4 regions of the Alkalihalobacillus sp. R86527 genome follow, and region 1 is predicted to be linked to each of the others. Evidence: a T-box and tRNA genes for the amino acid it is inferred to sense, from the RefSeq annotation. Region 1 holds a T-box; the other regions hold tRNA genes.
What was found. The T-box of region 1 lies ahead of leuS (leucine--tRNA ligase). A T-box ahead of a tRNA ligase gene usually reads a tRNA of that ligase, here a tRNA-Leu.
Positions count from the first base shown of each region.

Region 1 (2,187 bases):
AAGCGCCAGTGAAGACACCTGTCTTTTCTTTTGAAAGTTCCGTTCTCTCTAGATCACTCTTTGTTTGGACACTAGAGCGGTAATCTTTAACCTTACCGACTTCTGCATCAGTAGATATAACATCCACAAGAGGATGCTCTGGTGCAAGAACCATATACGTCGCACCGAATAGTGTGTCAGGACGTGTCGTAAAGACATCGATCGATTCGTTATGTCCGTCGATATTGAATGTTACTTCTGCACCTTCGGATTTTCCAATCCAATTGCGCTGCATTTCTTTAATGCTGTCAGACCAATCTAATTCTTCAAGATCTTCTAGCAAACGATCAGCGTATTCCGTGATTTTTAGAACCCACTGTTTCATAGGCTTGCGGACAACTGGGTGTCCGCCTCTCTCGCTTTTACCATCGATTACCTCTTCATTCGCTAAAACCGTACCCAGCGCCGGACACCAGTTCACTGCGACTTCGTCAACGTATGCAAGACCTTTTTCATATAGCTTTGTGAAGATCCACTGAGTCCACTTATAATAGTTAGGGTCTGTCGTATTCACTTCTCGATCCCAATCATAAGAGAAACCAAGTTCCTTAATTTGTCGACGGAACGTGTTGATATTTTGCTGTGTAAACTCACGAGGATTATTACCTGTATCAAGCGCATATTGCTCAGCCGGAAGACCAAATGCATCCCAACCGATCGGATGCAGAACATTATAGCCTTGCATTCGTTTCATTCGTGACAAAATATCTGTAGCTGTATAGCCCTCTGGATGGCCAACATGAAGTCCTGCCCCTGATGGGTACGGAAACATATCAAGGAAGTAGACCTTTTCCCCCTCTGTTTCGTCAGCTGTTTTAAAGGTTTTGTTTTGTTCCCAATACTGTTGCCATTTCTTTTCTATCGTTTTGTGATCAAAAGACATTGCTGCTCTCTCCTTCCAACTATCACTAAAATAAAAAAACCTCCCATCCCTGTCTATAAACAGGGACGAGAGGTTGAGAATCTTACATTCACAATCACCCGCGGTACCACCCGGATTAGTGCTTTAACTGCACTCACTTTAGGCCCTTAACGCAGGCGGACGGGGCACCCTACTCTATTTCAGGATTCCGATTCAAAGGTGAGTTCATAAAGTTTCTATGTTAACTTTCACCGTCCGTTAACTCTCTACAAATAGAACCTTTATTACTATTCCTCATCATAATCATTAAGTTCAATCTTAGTATATAATTTGTATTGTATGAATACTTCAGAAAATTGTCAAGAACATTATCATTTTAGACAGTCATAATGCAATTTATACCTTTTAGTTTCTGTCTTTATGAATCACCTGATCATAAACTTAAAACAAACCGTACACATCGAAAAATAACGCACCTCTTCGGCGCGTTATCCTTCTCTATATTTCTTTTGACTCGCAGAATCGTCTTTTGATTTTGGTTTATTTTTCTCTTCCTGTTGTTCTTCTTTCAAATCTTCAAGAGGAATAGGATCCACGGTCATCTCTGCTTCATCCTCGTCAAGCTGGTTTCGTTCTTGATCGGGAAGCTGTTCCGGATTGTTCGTTTCTCCTTTTTTATGACGCTTTTCATTATCTGACATACGATCACCTCTTAATTATGAGTATAGTCTTCTTTACCACAACCTAAATACTCCCAAACATTTGAAAGGAGTTGGAGATCACTTACGAAAGTGATAGAATTTGATTATTATTCAGGGACGAGCCTAGCTCGCGAGAGGAGTCACACTATCTATGAAATCAAATAACTTCCCCGTCCACTTTGGAACAGATATGCGCTACTATTCCTTTAATCAGTACTTACGTGAAACGTTCGGTCATAAGGTTTTCAAAGTACCTCTTGATGGAGGATTCGATTGTCCAAACCGTGATGGGAAAGTTGCACATGGAGGTTGCACGTTTTGTAGCGTTAGTGGCTCTGGTGATTTTGCAGGCGACAGGCAAGATGATCTCATCACTCAATTTAACACTATTAAAGACCGAACACATGCAAAGAAATGGAAAGACGCGAAATACCTTGGATATTTCCAAGCATTCACAAATACATATGCTCCTGTTAGCGAACTACGAGAAAAATATGAAGTGATATTAGATCAGGAAGACGTTGTGGGACTTTCGATCGCAACTAGACCAGATTGTCTACCGGATGACGTAGTGGAATATTTAGC
Region 1 is NZ_JAXHBW010000001.1:1,090,421-1,092,607, reverse strand. It holds gene leuS (leucine--tRNA ligase) at 1-922, opposite strand, end outside; T-box leader at 981-1,211, opposite strand; gene SJY16_RS05520 (hypothetical protein) at 1,390-1,602, opposite strand; gene mnmL (tRNA modification radical SAM protein MnmL/YtqA) at 1,754-2,187, shown strand, end outside.

Region 2 (2,187 bases), 2.5 Mb from region 1:
GATATGATAATCAATCTAATCTAGTAGGAAGGAGCAAACATATGGAACCTTTTTCAACACCATTTTTTGAAGAGAATTTTAGACAATACATAAAGAAAAATAATGATGTCTTCTCAAAACTAGAAGCGATGAACAGTTATTATCGTTCAGTTGTCTCTTCAATGATCTACGACAATCTTAATAAGAATTCCGAAATCATTCGGAGAATTCGAAATCTCGACGCTGCTTATAAGACGATTAAAGAAGAAAAGACAGAAGAATAATAAGAAGCTCTCTTACACGTTTAGTAAGAGAGCTTTTTTGCTATCATTCAATTAGATATCACAGGAATCAGTCGCACATGAATCTCCATCACTACTGAGTACTTCAAGCCCTTTACTCTCATCCCATGCTTTATTTAGCGCCTGTTGGAACATCTCAGGAGATTGCGCACCAGAAACAGCAAACTTCTCATCAAAGACGTAGAACGGAACTCCTTGAATGCCTAATTGGCTTCCAAGTGACTCATCATAACGAACTTCTTTTGCATACTCTTCAGAATGGAGCATAGCGCTAACTTCAGTGGTGTTAAGCCCTACCTCTTCAGCAAGCTCACAAAGTGTCTCATGATCCGAGATGTCTTTCGTTTCTGTAAAATAAGCATAGAAGAGTCTCTCAGTCATTTGCTCCATTACATTCTGTTTTGCGGCATACTGGAGAAGGCGATGAGCATCGAAAGAATTAGTAGGCTTCATATTCTTGAAATCAAACGTTAACTTTTCATTTTCTGCCTGTTGTCTCATGTTCTCACACATACCCTCGGCTTGTTCAAGACTAACGTTATACTTACTAGCTAACAACTCAGCCTTACTTTTCCCACTAGATTTCTCAGCATTTGGATCAAGCTCAAAATTTCTATAGGTTATTGTAACTTGATCACGATGTGGAAATGTTTGAAGAGCATTCTCTAAGCGTCGTTTCCCAATATAACAAAAAGGACACACAAAATCAGACCATATTTCTACTCTCATTATTATCACTCTTTCATAGTAAACGATTTACTTTCAGTGTATCATCATTTAGTGAACGAGGATAATCTTAAGCTCATTGTAGATTGGTCGATTGATCAGTAGCTGAGGGAAACTATACCAGGTTGAACGGCATACCATCAAATGGATAATCCCATACGCCCTTTCCTCGTTCTTACCATCATTAAAAGGATATCTCATAATAATGTACAAATGATTTTAGACAATAAAAAAAGACTTCTACCCTGTAGAAATCCTGAACGTTCTTGTATAAAGTATGTAATGGTACCGGTGGTCGGGTTCGAACCGACACTCCTCGCGGAACACGATTTTGAGTCGTGCGCGTCTGCCAATTCCGCCACACCGGCATAAAGACAATTTTAAATTTCGGAAAGAAAATGGTGCCGGAGGCCGGGCTCGAACCGGCACGGAGGTACACCCTCCGCAGGATTTTAAGTCCTGTGCGTCTGCCAATTCCGCCACTCCGGCAGGACTTTTAAGTGAAAATATAAAATTTGGAGGCGGCACCCGGATTTGAACCGGGGCGTAAGGGTTTTGCAGACCCGTGCCTTACCACTTGGCTATGCCGCCTTAAAAAAATGGAGCGGAAGACGGGATTCGAACCCGCGACCCCCACCTTGGCAAGGTGGTGTTCTACCACTGAACTACTTCCGCAACAAAAATGGCTGGGCTAGCTGGATTCGAACCAGCGCATGACGGAATCAAAATCCGTTGCCTTACCGCTTGGCTATAGCCCAAGAATGGGGCGGCTGATGGGAATTGAACCCACGAATGCCGGAATCACAATCCGGTGCGTTAACCACTTCGCCACAACCGCCACAAAGAAAATTTTTAAATAAATTGGCAGGGGTAGTAGGAATCGAACCCACACCGGAGGTTTTGGAGACCTCTGTTCTACCTTTAAACTATACCCCTATAAATGGTGGAGGGGGACGGATTCGAACCGCCGAACCCTGAGGGAGCGGATTTACAGTCCGCCGCGTTTAGCCACTTCGCTACCCCTCCAAATAGACAATTATCATTGTAATATATAATATATATAAAAACAATAGAAATTGATACCTTTTTAGGAAAAATGGTGCCGGCCAGAGGACTTGAACCCCCAACCTACTGATTACAAGTCAGTTGCTCTACCAATTGAGCTAGACCGGCGACATGG
Region 2 is NZ_JAXHBW010000001.1:3,554,526-3,556,712, forward strand. It holds gene yvfG (protein YvfG) at 42-263, shown strand; gene SJY16_RS18535 (DsbA family oxidoreductase) at 315-1,010, opposite strand; tRNA gene SJY16_RS18540 (tRNA-Leu) at 1,291-1,375, opposite strand; tRNA gene SJY16_RS18545 (tRNA-Leu) at 1,407-1,496, opposite strand; tRNA gene SJY16_RS18550 (tRNA-Cys) at 1,524-1,598, opposite strand; tRNA gene SJY16_RS18555 (tRNA-Gly) at 1,608-1,682, opposite strand; tRNA gene SJY16_RS18560 (tRNA-Gln) at 1,691-1,765, opposite strand; tRNA gene SJY16_RS18565 (tRNA-His) at 1,770-1,845, opposite strand; tRNA gene SJY16_RS18570 (tRNA-Trp) at 1,870-1,943, opposite strand; tRNA gene SJY16_RS18575 (tRNA-Tyr) at 1,949-2,033, opposite strand; tRNA gene SJY16_RS18580 (tRNA-Thr) at 2,105-2,180, opposite strand; tRNA gene SJY16_RS18585 (tRNA-Phe) at 2,185-2,187, opposite strand, start outside.
Region 2: it encodes a tRNA-Leu, which carries the amino acid that the T-box ahead of leuS (leucine--tRNA ligase) is inferred to sense. The anticodon was not compared.

Region 3 (2,187 bases), 670 kb from region 1:
TAAATTTTCATCTTTTTATCATTATTATAAACAAAACCTCTGAACAGTTAAACCGTTCAGAGGTTTTGAGGTATGCGCCTTAGAGGATTCGAACCTCTGACCCACAGCTTAGAAGGCTGTTGCTCTATCCTGCTGAGCTAAAGGCGCATGGTAGTATAAGTGATACAATAACTGAAAGTTAGTATACCATGTTTTTCCGAGATGGAAAAGACTCAAAATAAATTTATGTATTGGAGCGGGTGATGGGGATCGAACCCACGACATCAGCTTGGAAGGCTGAGGTTTTACCACTAAACTACACCCGCAAAATGGCTGGGCTAGCTGGATTCGAACCAGCGCATGACGGAATCAAAATCCGTTGCCTTACCGCTTGGCTATAGCCCAAAATGGTGGAGGGGGACGGATTCGAACCGCCGAACCCTGAGGGAGCGGATTTACAGTCCGCCGCGTTTAGCCACTTCGCTACCCCTCCACTATTTAATTATATGGTAGCGGCGGAGGGGATCGAACCCCCGACCTCACGGGTATGAACCGTACGCTCTAGCCAGCTGAGCTACACCGCCACTGATGTGTGATGGTCGGGAAGACAGGATTTGAACCTGCGACCCCTTGGTCCCAAACCAAGTGCTCTGCCAAGCTGAGCTACTTCCCGATAGTATCACTAAATTATGTATTGGTGCGCCCGAGAGGAGTCGAACCCCTAACCTTCTGATCCGTAGTCAGACGCTCTATCCAATTGAGCTACGGGCGCAAATATTGGTGCGGGTGAAGGGACTCGAACCCCCACGTCGTAAGACACTAGATCCTAAGTCTAGCGCGTCTGCCAATTCCGCCACACCCGCATGTGGTCTCTTTCGTTTCGGCGACAATTTATATAATAACACCGCTGCTTAATCTAAGTCAATCATTATCCTGAAAAAATTTCATATTTTTTTAACACGTTATGGAAGCGTTGACATTCTCTCATTCTTTACCATACGATTATGGTATTAAAGGAGCTGAGTAAATTGAGTGTACCACAGTCCATTTATTATGCAAAAGAATTAGATAGTAACGATCCACTTGACCGGTTCAAAACTGAGTTTTACATACCTGAGCATTCCATTTATATGGACGGTAATTCGCTCGGTCTTCTCTCTAAAAGAGCTGAATCTGCTCTTCTACAATCTATGGAAGATTGGAAGACTCATGGAATAAACGGTTGGACAGATGCAAAGCAACCATGGTTCTATATGGCAGAAGAGCTCGGGAAGATGACTGCCCCACTCATCGGAGCAAAAGAGGAAGAAACCATTACAACTGGATCGATCACCACTAACCTCCATCAGATGCTATCCACCTTCTATAAGCCGAATGGTACTAAAACAAAGATACTGGCTGATTCACTCACCTTCCCTTCAGATATATATGCAATTAAAGCTCAACTGGATTTACATGGCCTCCAACCTAAAGAACACCTTATTCAAGTAACTAGTTCGGATGGTCGCACAATTAATGAGGACGATATTATAAATGAGATGACAAATGAGGTTTCCTTAGTCCTCCTCCCTTCTGTTCTTTATCGTAGCGGTCAGTTACTCGACATCAAAAAAATAACAAAAGCAGCACATGAGAAAAATATAATAATTGGTTTTGATCTTGCTCATTCGATCGGTGTTGTTCCACACGAACTCCACAACTGGGGTGTTGACTTCGCTGTTTGGTGTACATACAAATATTTAAACAGCGGTCCTGGGGGAGTGGGTGGTCTTTTTGTACACGAAAAACACCTCGGTCTTAAACCCGGACTTGCAGGCTGGTTTGGTTCAAAGAAAGATGTGCAATTTGATATGAGTCATGACCTTGAACATGCCCAATCAGCTGGTGCTTTCCAAATCGGAACACCGCATATCTTTAGTATGTCTACGTTAAATGGTTCACTTGAGATATTTTCTGAAGCAGGTATCCATCAAATTCGCGAAAAATCTTTAAAGCTTACGAGATACCTAATGGAATTAACTAGCCTGAAACTACATCACTATGGGTTCACTATAGCTAACCCTGATGAAGACCTTAGGCGTGGTGGACACGTTTGCCTGGAACACCCTGAGGCAGCGAGAATTTGTAAAGCGTTGAAGAACAATGGCGTGATTCCAGATTTCCGATCACCTAACGTCATTCGGTTAGCCCCAATCGCACTGTATACCT
Region 3 is NZ_JAXHBW010000001.1:1,764,227-1,766,413, reverse strand. It holds tRNA gene SJY16_RS09135 (tRNA-Arg) at 74-147, opposite strand; tRNA gene SJY16_RS09130 (tRNA-Gly) at 232-305, opposite strand; tRNA gene SJY16_RS09125 (tRNA-Gln) at 310-384, opposite strand; tRNA gene SJY16_RS09120 (tRNA-Tyr) at 388-472, opposite strand; tRNA gene SJY16_RS09115 (tRNA-Met) at 487-563, opposite strand; tRNA gene SJY16_RS09110 (tRNA-Pro) at 576-652, opposite strand; tRNA gene SJY16_RS09105 (tRNA-Arg) at 675-751, opposite strand; tRNA gene SJY16_RS09100 (tRNA-Leu) at 758-842, opposite strand; gene kynU (kynureninase) at 984-2,187, shown strand, end outside.
Region 3: it encodes a tRNA-Leu, which carries the amino acid that the T-box ahead of leuS (leucine--tRNA ligase) is inferred to sense. The anticodon was not compared.

Region 4 (2,187 bases), 1.0 Mb from region 1:
TACACGTGGAATTCCACTCTCCTCTTCTGCACTCAAGTCCCCCAGTTTCCAATGGCCCTCCACGGTTGAGCCGTGGGCTTTCACATCAGACTTAAGAGACCGCCTGCGCGCGCTTTACGCCCAATAATTCCGGACAACGCTTGCCACCTACGTATTACCGCGGCTGCTGGCACGTAGTTAGCCGTGGCTTTCTGGTTAGGTACCGTCAAGGTACCGCCCTATTCGAACGGTACTTGTTCTTCCCTAACAACAGAGCTTTACGACCCGAAAGCCTTCGTCACTCACGCGGCGTTGCTCCGTCAGACTTTCGTCCATTGCGGAAGATTCCCTACTGCTGCCTCCCGTAGGAGTCTGGGCCGTGTCTCAGTCCCAGTGTGGCCGATCACCCTCTCAGGTCGGCTACGCATCGTTGCCTTGGTAAGCCATTACCTTACCAACTAGCTAATGCGCCGCGGGCCCATCCTACAGTGTTAGCTCGAAAGCCAACTTTCAACATTGCATCATGCGATGCTATGTATTACCCGGTATTAGCTCCGGTTTCCCGGAGTTATCCCAGTCTGCAGGGCAGGTTGCCCACGTGTTACTCACCCGTCCGCCGCTGAGAAATAGGAGCAAGCTCCTACTTCTCCGCTCGACTTGCATGTATTAGGCACGCCGCCAGCGTTCGTCCTGAGCCAGGATCAAACTCTCCGATAGAAAGTCTAATCTAGCTTTAAAACTTGTTGTTTCCGTAGAAACAATTTCTTGCATGGCGTTTCGTTCAGTTTTCAAAGATCGATTTGTTTCTTTCAATGTCGTTTTCAGCGACTTTATTAATGTAACACATTAACTCAATCGAAGTCAACAACTTTTTTAAAGAAAATTGGTGGAGCCTAGCGGGATCGAACCGCTGACCTCCTGCGTGCAAGGCAGGCGCTCTCCCAGCTGAGCTAAGGCCCCATTTTGTATAAGTGGTCGGGAAGACAGGATTTGAACCTGCGACCCCTTGGTCCCAAACCAAGTGCTCTGCCAAGCTGAGCTACTTCCCGAGAATGTTGTTTAAAAATGGCGCGCCCGAGAAGACTCGAACTCCTAACCTTCTGATCCGTAGTCAGACGCTCTATCCAATTGAGCTACGGGCGCAAAAACATATTATTATATTGGAGCGGAAGACGGGATTCGAACCCGCGACCCCCACCTTGGCAAGGTGGTGTTCTACCACTGAACTACTTCCGCAATTGAATTGGTGCGGGTGAAGGGACTCGAACCCCCACGTCGTAAGACACTAGATCCTAAGTCTAGCGCGTCTGCCAATTCCGCCACACCCGCAAAAAATGGTGAGCCATGAAGGACTCGAACCTTCGACCCTCTGATTAAAAGTCAGATGCTCTACCAACTGAGCTAATGGCTCTCTTCTACCGAAAAGATGGTGCCGGCCAGAGGACTTGAACCCCCAACCTACTGATTACAAGTCAGTTGCTCTACCAATTGAGCTAGACCGGCAAAAACTATGTAATTAAATTGTAATTTGTGCCCTTTCGGGCAAAAAATAAATGGTGGAGGATGACGGGCTCGAACCGCCGACCCTCTGCTTGTAAGGCAGATGCTCTCCCAGCTGAGCTAATCCTCCACTATATAAGCCTAGCGACGTCCTACTCTTGCAGGGGGAGATCCCCCAACTACCATCGGCGCTGAAGAGCTTAACTTCCGTGTTCGGCATGGGAACGGGTGTGACCTCTTCGCCTTCATCACTAGACTGACAGGATGTTAGTCGTTCGATGTTCACCACAGGACGTGGTGGAACTTAGTCGAACTTCTTTTCATTCCCTGAAAACTAGATAGCACTCAACAACGTATTCCAATATTTTTTCGCGATGTCTAGTGCCGCAGGCTATATTCTTGTCCATTTCACTCTTTCACTTCAGGCGAAAAACGCCTTCTGTTCAAGAGCTCCAATGGTCTGCGAATATGACCAAGCCTGCTTTACTTTTCGTTTTGGTTAAGCCCTCGATCGATTAGTATTCGTCAGCTCCACGTGTCGCCACGCTTCCACCCCGAACCTATCAACCTCATCATCTCTGAGGGATCTTACCAGCTTGACGCTGTGGGAAATCTCATCTCGAGGGGGGCTTCATGCTTAGATGCTTTCAGCACTTATCCCTTCCACACGTAGCTACCCAGCTATGCTCCTGGCGGAACAACTGGTAC
Region 4 is NZ_JAXHBW010000001.1:69,385-71,571, forward strand. It holds rRNA gene SJY16_RS00430 (16S ribosomal RNA) at 1-696, opposite strand, end outside; tRNA gene SJY16_RS00435 (tRNA-Ala) at 864-939, opposite strand; tRNA gene SJY16_RS00440 (tRNA-Pro) at 952-1,028, opposite strand; tRNA gene SJY16_RS00445 (tRNA-Arg) at 1,046-1,122, opposite strand; tRNA gene SJY16_RS00450 (tRNA-Gly) at 1,141-1,215, opposite strand; tRNA gene SJY16_RS00455 (tRNA-Leu) at 1,224-1,308, opposite strand; tRNA gene SJY16_RS00460 (tRNA-Lys) at 1,315-1,390, opposite strand; tRNA gene SJY16_RS00465 (tRNA-Thr) at 1,407-1,482, opposite strand; tRNA gene SJY16_RS00470 (tRNA-Val) at 1,534-1,609, opposite strand; rRNA gene rrf (5S ribosomal RNA) at 1,619-1,735, opposite strand; rRNA gene SJY16_RS00480 (23S ribosomal RNA) at 1,975-2,187, opposite strand, start outside.
Region 4: it encodes a tRNA-Leu, which carries the amino acid that the T-box ahead of leuS (leucine--tRNA ligase) is inferred to sense. The anticodon was not compared.